DNA from 2 places in the Pseudomonas koreensis genome. Region 1 is predicted to be linked to the other one. Evidence: predicted binding sites of a transcription regulator. Region 1 holds the regulator's gene; the other holds the start of a gene.
What was found. Region 1 encodes FliA, which starts transcription of late flagellar genes. Its sites were predicted from a motif close to CTAAAGTTTNNNNNNNNNNNGCCGNTAA; they were not measured.
Positions count from the first base shown of each region.

Region 2: J2Y90_RS05030 (methyl-accepting chemotaxis protein) is a predicted target of FliA. The motif match lies at 3,571-3,598, and genes of this name have one in related genera.

Region 1 covers NZ_JALJWP010000001.1:3,045,503-3,050,629, reverse strand. The annotation lists gene J2Y90_RS13700 (chemotaxis protein CheA) at 1-94, opposite strand, end outside; gene J2Y90_RS13695 (protein phosphatase CheZ) at 149-937, opposite strand; gene J2Y90_RS13690 (chemotaxis response regulator CheY) at 956-1,327, opposite strand; gene fliA (RNA polymerase sigma factor FliA) at 1,495-2,235, opposite strand; gene fleN (flagellar synthesis regulator FleN) at 2,232-3,062, opposite strand; gene flhF (flagellar biosynthesis protein FlhF) at 3,179-4,519, opposite strand; gene flhA (flagellar biosynthesis protein FlhA) at 4,531-5,127, opposite strand, start outside.
Region 2 covers NZ_JALJWP010000001.1:1,066,566-1,071,692, forward strand. The annotation lists gene J2Y90_RS05020 (YifB family Mg chelatase-like AAA ATPase) at 1-79, shown strand, start outside; gene J2Y90_RS05025 (aldose 1-epimerase family protein) at 76-1,290, opposite strand; gene J2Y90_RS05030 (methyl-accepting chemotaxis protein) at 1,486-3,462, opposite strand; gene J2Y90_RS05035 (LysR substrate-binding domain-containing protein) at 3,649-4,569, opposite strand; gene J2Y90_RS05040 (NorM family multidrug efflux MATE transporter) at 4,730-5,127, shown strand, end outside.

The DNA.
Region 1 (5,127 bases):
CCAGCTCGACCAGTTGTTCGGACAGTTGCTCAAGAATCTCGCCGGCCTCAACCAGGAAATCCTGAAGGATCTCTTCATCGGCGCCGAAGCTCATTAATGGGGTGCTCCTACAGGTCTAAAAACCCAAAAAACCTGAAATTCCGAAATACTAGAATCCAAGGCTGGATAACAAATCGTCCACATCGTCCTGACCGGACACAACGTCTTCTCGTTTATCGGCATGAATCTGCGGACCTTCACCCTGCGAGAGATGTTTTTGTGGATCTTTTTCGGCAAGCATTGCGGCGCGGTCATGTTCGATGCCCGCAAAGCGGTCGACCTGACTGGCCATGAGCACGAGTTTGAGCAGATTGCTTTCGACTTCGGTGACCAGTTGGGTCACACGCTTGATCACCTGACCGGTGAGGTCCTGGTAATCCTGAGCCAGCAGGATGTCGTTGAGATTGCTCGACACCGCACGGTTGTCCGTGCTGCTGCGTGACAGAAAACCGTCGACCCGGCGCGCCAGTTCGCGGAACTCTTCAGCCCCGACCTCGCGACGCATGAAGCGGCCCCAATCGGCGCTCAACGTCTGCGCTTCATCAGCCAGACTGTTGACCACCGGCGTGGCGCTTTCCACCAGATCCATGGTGCGGTTGGCCGCGGCTTCCGTCAGCTTGACCACATAGCCCAGACGTTCGGTGGCGTCGGTGATTTGCGACACTTCCTCGGCCTGCGGCATGTGCGGATCGATCTGGAAATTGACGATCGCACTGTGCAGTTCACGTGTGAGCTTGCCCACTTCCTGATACAGGCCGCGGTCACGGGTCTGATTGAGCTCATGGATCAGTTGCACCGCGTCGCCGAACCTGCCTTTTTCAAGACTTTCGACCAGTTCGACCGCGTGTTTTTTCAGGGTCGATTCGAAATCGCCCTGGGATGATTCGTTATGCTCCATAGCTCCCCCGCGCATTCATCAGCCGATGCGTTCGAAAATCTTCTCGATTTTGTCTTTCAACGCTTGAGCCGTGAAAGGTTTGACCACGTAACCGTTCACACCGGCCTGAGCGGCCTCGATGATCTGCTCGCGCTTGGCTTCGGCAGTCACCATCAACACCGGGAGGTGCTTGAGTTTTTCATCGGCACGCACGTGGCGCAGCAGGTCGATACCGGTCATGCCCGGCATGTTCCAGTCCGTTACCAGAAAGTCGATGCTGCCGCTGTTGAGCACCGGAATGGCAGTGGTGCCATCGTCGGCCTCGACGGTGTTGGTGAACCCAAGATCGCGCAGCAGGTTCTTGATGATCCGCCGCATCGTTGAGAAGTCATCAACGATGAGGATTTTCATGTCTTTGTTCAATTCGACCTCCAAGCAGTCTTAAACGCGCCCAGCACCTGGACGCGCCACTTCAATCAATCGGCGCAGCACTTAAAGTTTGTCTGGAGCACAACGGATCGAGACCGGCGCCGTTGATCACCGCACCAGCCTCGTTTCGCAGTGTCCCCACACTGCCTTCAGCGCGCTCGCCACTCCCCCAAACGCCCCCGCAGACGGGCCGCGCACTGGCTGTGTAACTGGCTGACCCGCGATTCACTGACGCCAAGGACTTCACCGATTTCCTTGAGGTTCAGCTCTTCGTCGTAGTACAGCGCCAACACCAGTCGCTCACGCTCCGGCAAATTGGCAATCGCGTCCGCCAGCGCCGCCTGGAAGCGTTCATCTTCCAGATCGCGTGACGGCTCCATATGCGCACTGGCGCCATCCTCGTGCAGCCCTTCGTGTTCGCCGTCCTGCAACAGGTCGTCGAAACTGAACAGGCGACTGCCCAAGGTGTCATTCAGAATCCCGTAGTAATCGTCGAGACTCAATTGGAGTTCGGCCGCAACCTCGTGATCTTTAGCGTCACGGCCGGTTTTAGCTTCAATCGAGCGAATCGCGTCGCTGACCATCCTGGTATTACGGTGAACCGAGCGTGGCGCCCAGTCCCCTTTGCGCACTTCGTCGAGCATCGCGCCGCGGATTCGAATGCCCGCGTACGTTTCGAAACTGGCGCCTTTGCTGGCGTCGTATTTGGTCGAGACTTCGAGCAAACCGATCATCCCGGCCTGGATCAGGTCTTCGACCTGCACGCTGGCCGGCAGGCGTGCCAGCAAGTGATAGGCAATGCGCTTGACCAGTGGCGCGTAGCGCTCGATCAATTCGTATTGCGCGTCACGCGCCGACTTTTTGTAAAGATTCATGCCACTGGCGGTCATATCACAGGCCCTGCGGTTTGCTGCACGAGACGCTCGACGAAAAATTCCAGATGACCGCGCGGGTTGGCGGGCAGCGGCCAGGTGTCGACCTTCTGGGCGATGGCCTTGAAGGCCAGCGCGCACTTGGAACGGGGAAAGGCTTCGTAGACGGCGCGCTGCTTCTGCACCGCTTTGCGCACACTTTCGTCGTAAGGCACGGCGCCGACATATTGTAGGGCGACGTCGAGAAAACGATCCGTGACCTTGGTCAACTTGGCGAACAGGTTGCGCCCTTCCTGCGGGCTCTGCGCCATGTTGGCCAGCACGCGGAAGCGGTTCATGCCGTAGTCGCGATTGAGCAACTTGATCAGCGCGTAGGCGTCGGTGATCGAAGTCGGCTCATCGCACACCACCAGCAACACCTCTTGCGCAGCGCGAACGAAACTGACTACCGAGTCACCGATACCCGCAGCGGTGTCGATCACCAGCACGTCGAGATTGTCGCCGATGTCGCTGAACGCCTGGATCAGACCGGCGTGTTGCGCCGGGCTCAGGTGCACCATGCTCTGCGTGCCGGAGGCCGCCGGCACGATGCGAATCCCGCCCGGCCCCTGCAACAGCACGTCGCGCAATTCGCAACGGCCTTCGATCACGTCGGCCAGTGTGCGTTTGGGTGTCAGCCCCAGCAGAACGTCGACATTTGCCAGGCCCAGGTCGGCGTCCAGCAGCATGACCCGACGGCCAAGCTCTGCCAGCGCCAGCGACAAGTTCACTGACACGTTAGTCTTGCCGACGCCACCTTTGCCGCCGGTCACCGCGATCACCTGTACGGGATGCATGCTGCCCATGTTATTTCTTTACCTTGTCTTGCATAGACGGAGGCCACATTACTGGCTGCGCGTTCCCGATCGGAACAATGCGTGGCAGACCATCGATGTAGGTACAAAAACTGTTCATGATTACCTCAGCCAACCTGCTTGGTCGGGCTGTGATAGATATCAGCGAACATGTCAGCCATGGCTTCTTCGCTGGGTTCTTCCTGCATTTGCACGCTGACGGCGCGGCTGACCAGTTGATGACGGCGCGGCAGATGCAGATCATCCGGAATCCGTGGGCCATCGGTCAGGTACGCGACCGGCAATTCATGACTGATCGCCAGGCTCAACACTTCGCCGAGACTGGCCGTTTCATCCAGTTTAGTCAGGATGCAGCCGGCCAGCCCGCAACGCTTGTAACTGTGATAAGCGGCGGTTAGAACCTGTTTCTGGCTGGTGGTTGCCAGGACCAGATAATTTTTCGAGCGAATGCCACGCCCGGCCAGGCTCTCGAGCTGCATGCGCAACGCCGGATCACTGGCTTGCAGCCCGGCAGTATCGATCAAAACCACGCGTTTGCGTAGCAGTGGATCCAATGCCTGCACCAGCGACTGGCCCGGATCGACGTGGGTCACCGGCACATTGAGAATGCGGCCGAGGGTTTTCAATTGTTCCTGCGCGCCGATGCGAAAGCTGTCCATGCTCACCAGCGCAACGTTCTGCGCGCCGTACTTGAGCACATAACGCGCGGCCAGCTTGGCCAGCGTGGTGGTCTTGCCCATGCCGGCGGGGCCGACCATCGCAATCACACCGCCCTCTTCCAGCGGCTCGACTTCCGGTACGGCAATCATCCGCGCCAGGTGCGCCAGCAGCATGCGCCAGGCCTGACGCGGCTCTTCGATATCGGTAATCATCGCCAACAGATCGCGCGACAGCGGGCCGGACAGGCCGATGCGCTGCAGACGACGATACAGATTGGCCTGGGCCGGACGGCTGCCTTGCAGCTGATTCCAGGCCAGGGTGCCGAGCTGCACTTCCATCAGCTCGCGCAGGCTGTTCAACTCAAAACGCATCGACTCCAGCGCTCGCGGATCGACACCCGCCGAAGCTTGCGCAGGGGCTGCGGCCGGACGGGCCGGGGCAGCGTAGGTTGGCTCGCTCAGCGGCTCGGCAGCGGTCAGCGGCAGGCCTGCGGTCAATGGCAGCCCGGCGAACAACTGCTGATTGGTGTTGCCATCGGCTTCGCCACGCAGGCTCAGCTCGGCCTGGGCGGTGACGATGCGCGACTGGGTCTTGCGCAGCTCGTCTTCGAGTTCCATGTTCGGGACCCGTGGTGCCAGCGCCGACAATTTGTAATCCAGTGCCGCCGTCAACTCGACGCCGCCGGCGATGCGGCGGTTGCCGATGATGGCGGCATCAGCGCCCAGCTCATCGCGAACCAGCTTCATGGCCTGACGCATATCGGCGGCGAAAAAACGCTTAACTTGCATAAACCACTACCTCAGCCGTTGGGCCCTACTGTCGCAACGATGGTCACTTGCTTGTTGTCCGGTACTTCCTGGTAGGCCAGCACATGCAGCCCAGGGACTGCGAGGCGGCCAAAGCGCGAGAGCATCGCGCGAATCGGGCCTGCCACCAGCAGGATCACCGGTTGGCCTTGCATTTCCTGCCGCTGGGCCGCTTCGATCAACGAACGCTGCAGCTTCTCGGCCATGCTTGGCTCCAGCAGAACGCCCTCTTCCGAGCCTTGTCCTGCCTTCTGCAGACTATTGAGCAATATCTGTTCCAACCTTGGTTCCAATGTGATCACAGGCAGCTCGGACTCAGTGCCTACAATGCTTTGGACGATGGCGCGGGATACCCCGACCCGCACAGCAGCGACCAGAGCGGCGGTATCTTGACTCTTGGCGGCGTTGTTCGCGATCGCCTCGGCGATGCTGCGAATGTCGCGCACCGGCACGTGTTCGGCGAGCAGCGCTTGCAGGACCTTGAGCAACTGCGACAGCGAAACCACCCCCGGCACCAGCTCTTCAGCCAGTTTCGGCGAGCTCTTGGCCAGCAATTGCATGAGTTGCTGCACTTCCTCGTGGCCGATCAG
Region 2 (5,127 bases), 2.0 Mb from region 1:
GGCGGATCTTGAGCAGGCCGATGCGATTACCCGCGAACACTTGGCCGAAGCACTGCAGTACCGGCCGGCAACACCTTAATGCTCAGTCAGATCAACCAGCGGCGCCTGGCGCACTTCGGTGTCGCGCCCGGCCTGAATATCGGTCACACGCTTCAGGGCGTTATCCACCGCAGCTTTATCTGCCAGGAGGCTGTAGCTGATCTGGAACTGTTTGTGTTCTTTCGGCGCAATGGTCGGCACCAGATTCAACGGCCGCTGATAGCGACGGTTATAGGAAAAACTGGTGCCCGGCTCCAGTCCGGTGACGTAGCCCTGCCCCTGGGTGTCGGTGTTTTTCCACAGCGAGAACACTGGCAACTGCTGGGTATTGAAGCCAACCGCAACGCCGAGGCTACCGGCCTTGTTGTGCAGCACGGTCAGGGTATCGCCCTTCGCGTCCGCATATGGCACAACGTTGTAGACCGTTTCGTCGTAGTCCCTGGTCGGTGCGCGGTAGGTCTGCCAGTCGGGCAGATCGCCCTTGGCCTTGTCGTTGAACGGCGATACCTGCTTCACCGGCGCAGCGAACTTTGCGCCCTGCTCAAGAAAAGGCGTGCTGAAGTTGCTGTGATACAGCGCCTGGTATTCCTTGGGATAATCGCCGTTGTTGGTCAGGGTGTCGTTGAGGGCGAAGCTCGCGCTGCCCGGTTCGGTGACCAGTTCGGTCGCTACCGAGAAATCGACCTTCTTGAATGCCTGCTCTTTCAGCTCGCCACGCAGCGTGATGGCATACGGCGGCTTCTCGTCGATGTGCAGAGTGACGGTGCTGGCCGGGATGTTTGCGGCGCGACCGTGCAAGGTCAGCAATTCGCCGTTGTCCATGCCGGGATGGCCAACCCACTCGTAACCGCAACGGGTGACCAGCTCATTGAAACCTTCCAGCCAGCCCAGGCCACCGCGACCGTTGAGTTCAATGAACGCCGGGTTGACCACGTCCTTGACCGGCGAATCCCAGCCCATGCGCACGTCGCCCACCGAAGCCTGCAACACGTTCATGCCACGGGTCGGCACCACCGACAGCTTCATCGTGCCGTTATCGATATCGACAATGCTGACGCCCTCCTGACGACCGCCATGCAGAGTACGCAGGGTCACGGAAAACGCTTTGGCGGTTTTTACACCGAGTTGCTCACTGGTGATCGTCCAGTTTTTTGCCGGAGTGTTGGCGTCAAGCAGGACATAGTCCCAAGCCATGGCGTGGGAAGCGGCAGAGAATGCGCCGAGGGCGACGAGGAGTTTGAGCGGGGTCATGGCAGCAGCCTTTATTGGAGTTGTGCCATTTTTATAGCGCTGCGGAAACGTTTCAGCAAGTCCAAAGAAGCGGTGGGGAAAAAGCATTCGCGAGCAGGCTCGCTCCCACAGGGACATCGGGCCTTCACAATATTTGTGAATTACGCCGACTACTGTGGGAGCGAGCCTGCTCGCGATAGCTGTTTCAAAGGTGCATCAACGGAAGCGATCAACCTCGGAACGCAGATCCGCCGCCAGCTTCTCCAGCTCTTTCGCGGTAACAGCCAGGTTAGAAACCACTTCACGCTGCTCGCTGTTGGCCAGGGCAATGCTCTGCAGGTTACTGCTGAGCAACGTCGCGGTACTGCTCTGCTCCTGAGTTGCTGTGGTGATCGCGGCAAACTGCTGGCCTGCCGAGCGGCTCTGTTCGTCGATCCGCGCCAGTGCCGAGGCGACGTTGGCATTACGCGACAGACCTTCTTGCATCAGCACGTTACCCTGCTCCATGGTGCTGATCGCATTGCCGGTTTCCTGCTGGATGCTGTGGATCATGCTGGAGATTTCGTCAGTGGCCTGACGGGTACGCGAGGCGAGGCTGCGCACTTCGTCCGCCACCACGGCAAAACCGCGGCCCTGCTCACCGGCACGGGCGGCTTCGATCGCAGCGTTGAGCGCCAACAGGTTGGTCTGCTCGGCGATCGAAGTGATCACGCCAACAATGCCGCCGATTTCTTGGGAGCGCTGGCCGAGGGTGTTGATCACCGTGGCGGTGCTGTTCAGCGCGCCAGCGATCTGCTCCAGCGACGACGACGCTTCTTCCATCGAGCTGCGGCCGATCTGCGTTTGCTGGGCGTTTTCCTGCGCCAGACGCTGCGTCGCGCCCATGTTGTCGGCAATGTTCAGCGACGTCGCGCTGAACTCTTCCACGGCGCCGGCCATGCTGGTGATTTCGCCCGACTGCTGCTCCATGCCTTCGTAAGCACCACCGGACAAACCGGACAGCGCCTGCGCGCGACTGTTGACCTCTTCCGAGGCACGACGGATATGCTCGACCATGGTCGACAGGGCCTGGCTCATCTGGTTGAAGGCGCGGGAAAGCTGACCGATTTCGTCGTGGCTCGATACGTTCAGACGCACGCTCAGATCACCGGCACCCAAGGCCTCGGCCTGGCGCACCAGATCGCCCAGTGGCGCAAGCTTGCTGCGCAGCAGCCAGACCACGGAACCGACCGCGAGCAACATCGCCAGCAGGCTGCCGATCGCCAGTTGCGTACCGACGCTCCAGGTCACCGCGCGGATCTCGGCTTTCGGCATGCTCGCTACCACCGACCACGGGCCACCTTCGAACGGTACGGCGATGCTGTAGAAGTCTTCGCCCTTGTCGCTCCAGAACTCGCCCTTGCCCGGGGTTTTCACCAGGTTGTTGATGGTCGGGGCGGCTTGATCCAGGTTTTCCACGCCGGCAATCGGCACCAGCCATTTGTTCTGCTCGTCGAGCAGGGCCAGCGAGCCGGTCTTGCCGATGCGGAAGCGCTTGAGATTGGCGAACTGCGCGTTTTGCGCGTCGGTGTAGTCGAAGCCGACGTACAGCACGGCGATGATCTTGCCGCCCGCGTCGCGTACCGGGGTGTATTGCGACATGTAGTAGCGCTCGAACAGCAGCGAGCGGCCGACATAACTCTGCCCCGCCATCAACTTCGCGTAGGCCGGGTTGGCATGATCGAGCACGGTGCCGATGGCACGGGTGCCGTCCTGCTTGCTGACGTTGGTGCTGACGCGAATGAAGTCTTCGCCGCTGCGCACGAATACCGTGGCCACGCCGGCGGTCATCTGCTTGAACTCGTCAACTTCCTTGAAGTTGTTGTTCAGCACCTCGTTGCCCAGATGCAGGCCCGGGGTCTGCACGCCGGCCACGGCCACTGGCTGATCCGGGTGCACACTCAAGCCGCCCCCGAAGCGTTTTTCAAACAGCCCGCTCAGGCGCAGGGTGCTTTCGCGCAGCGTACCGTGGAAGGTACTCAGTTGATCGGCCAGCAGCCGGGCCTCACTGGCCAGATGCTCTTCACGGGTGGCGAGGTTGGCGGAATCCAGCGAACGCAAGGCGAACACCGTACTGCCGCTGATAACTATCGCCAGTATTACAGCGAGGGCGAGGCCCAACTGCGAGGCGATCCGAGCACGAGGTTGAGACATGAACAGCTCCTGGCCGAGCCACCGAATCCTCCTTGATCGCGGTAATTGCCCGGAAAATATTCTAATAATGGGGTAGCGCGAAACCGGCACGACGGTTCCACATGCTCCTAGTCGGCGGTAAAACCGAATACTTGAGCGCGTTGCGTGGGTATGGCGCAGTAGTGGCATTGTGCCGGCTCGAACGTTTCAGCTCAAGCGCGCAACCGCCGGGAGTTGCATGGCGCGGACTTCGCTTTGCAGAAAGTCGCTCAAACGGCGCAAACGTTCACCTCCCGGACGGGTTTTTGGCCACACCAGGTAATAATTCAGGCCACTGGCGACCGCCGTCGGCCACGGCAGACTCAAGCGTCCTTGCGCGACATCTTCGGCAACCATCAACAAATCGCCCATTGACACACCGTAGCCGCGCGCCGCCGCGATCATGCCCAGTTCCAGGGTGTCGAACACCTGCCCGCCCTTGAGCGAGATCTGATCGGACAAACCCATGCGCTCCAGCCAACTGCGCCAGTCGCGGCGATCCGGAGTCGGGTGCAGCAGTTCAGCGGCGGCGAGACGCGCCACGGTCCAGGGTTGATCATTAAGAAGGTTCGGCGCGCCGACCGGAATCAATTCCTCGGGAAACAGCAGGCTCGCTTCCCAGTCCGGTGGGAAATGCCCGTCGCTGAGCAACACCGCGCAATCGAATGGTTCGTTGTTGAAGTCCACCGAATCGATGTCCATCCACGCACTGGTCAGTTGCACCTCATTGCCCGGTTGCAAATGGCGGAAGCGGCTCAAGCGCGCCAGCAGCCAACGCATTGTCAGGGTCGATGGCGCCTTCATGCGCAGGATGTCGTCCTCGGCGCGCAAGGTGTTGCAGGCTCGCTCAAGGGCGGCGAAGCCTTCGCGGATACCGGGCAACAGCAGCCGTGCCGATTCGGTCAGTTGCAGATTGCGGCCGCTGCGGTGAAACAGTCGGCAGGCGAAATGTTCTTCAAGGGTGCGCATGTGCCGACTGACCGCGCTCTGGGTAATCGACAGTTCTTCCGCCGCGCGAGTGAACGAGCTGTGTCGCGCTGCCGCTTCGAATGCGCGCAGGGCATACAACGGCGGCAGGCGTCGGGACATACAAAAAGCTCCAGTAGCGGGGGTAGGGCCAAATCGGCGGGCACGTTTCAGCATGAGTATTAATCATGCCACCCATCCTTTTTATCCCTTTGTGCAACGCCTGCCAAGCGCCGAGAATCGACGCTCTTCTGTTCCCTCTGATATTTGGGTGGTGATGACCATGCGGCATCCTGTGCGTACCGAACTCTGGGCCATTCTGCGGCTGGCGGGGCCGCTGATTGCTTCGCAGTTGGCGCACATGCTGATGGTGCTGACCGACACCCTGATGATGGCGCGCTTGAGTCCCGAAGCGCTGGCCGGTGGTGGCCTCGGTGCGGCGAGTTACTCGTTCGTGTCGATTTTCTGCATCGGCGTAATCGCCGCGGTCGGCACACTGGTGGCGATCCGTCAGGGCGCCGGCGACATCCTTGGTGCCGCGCGCCTGACTCAGGCCGGGCTGTGGCTGGCCTGGTTGATGGCGCTCGGCGCCGGGCTGCTGTTGTGGAATCTCAAACCCGTGTTGCTGCTGTTCGGCCAGACCGAAACCAACGTCAACGCCGCCGGGCAATTCCTCATCGC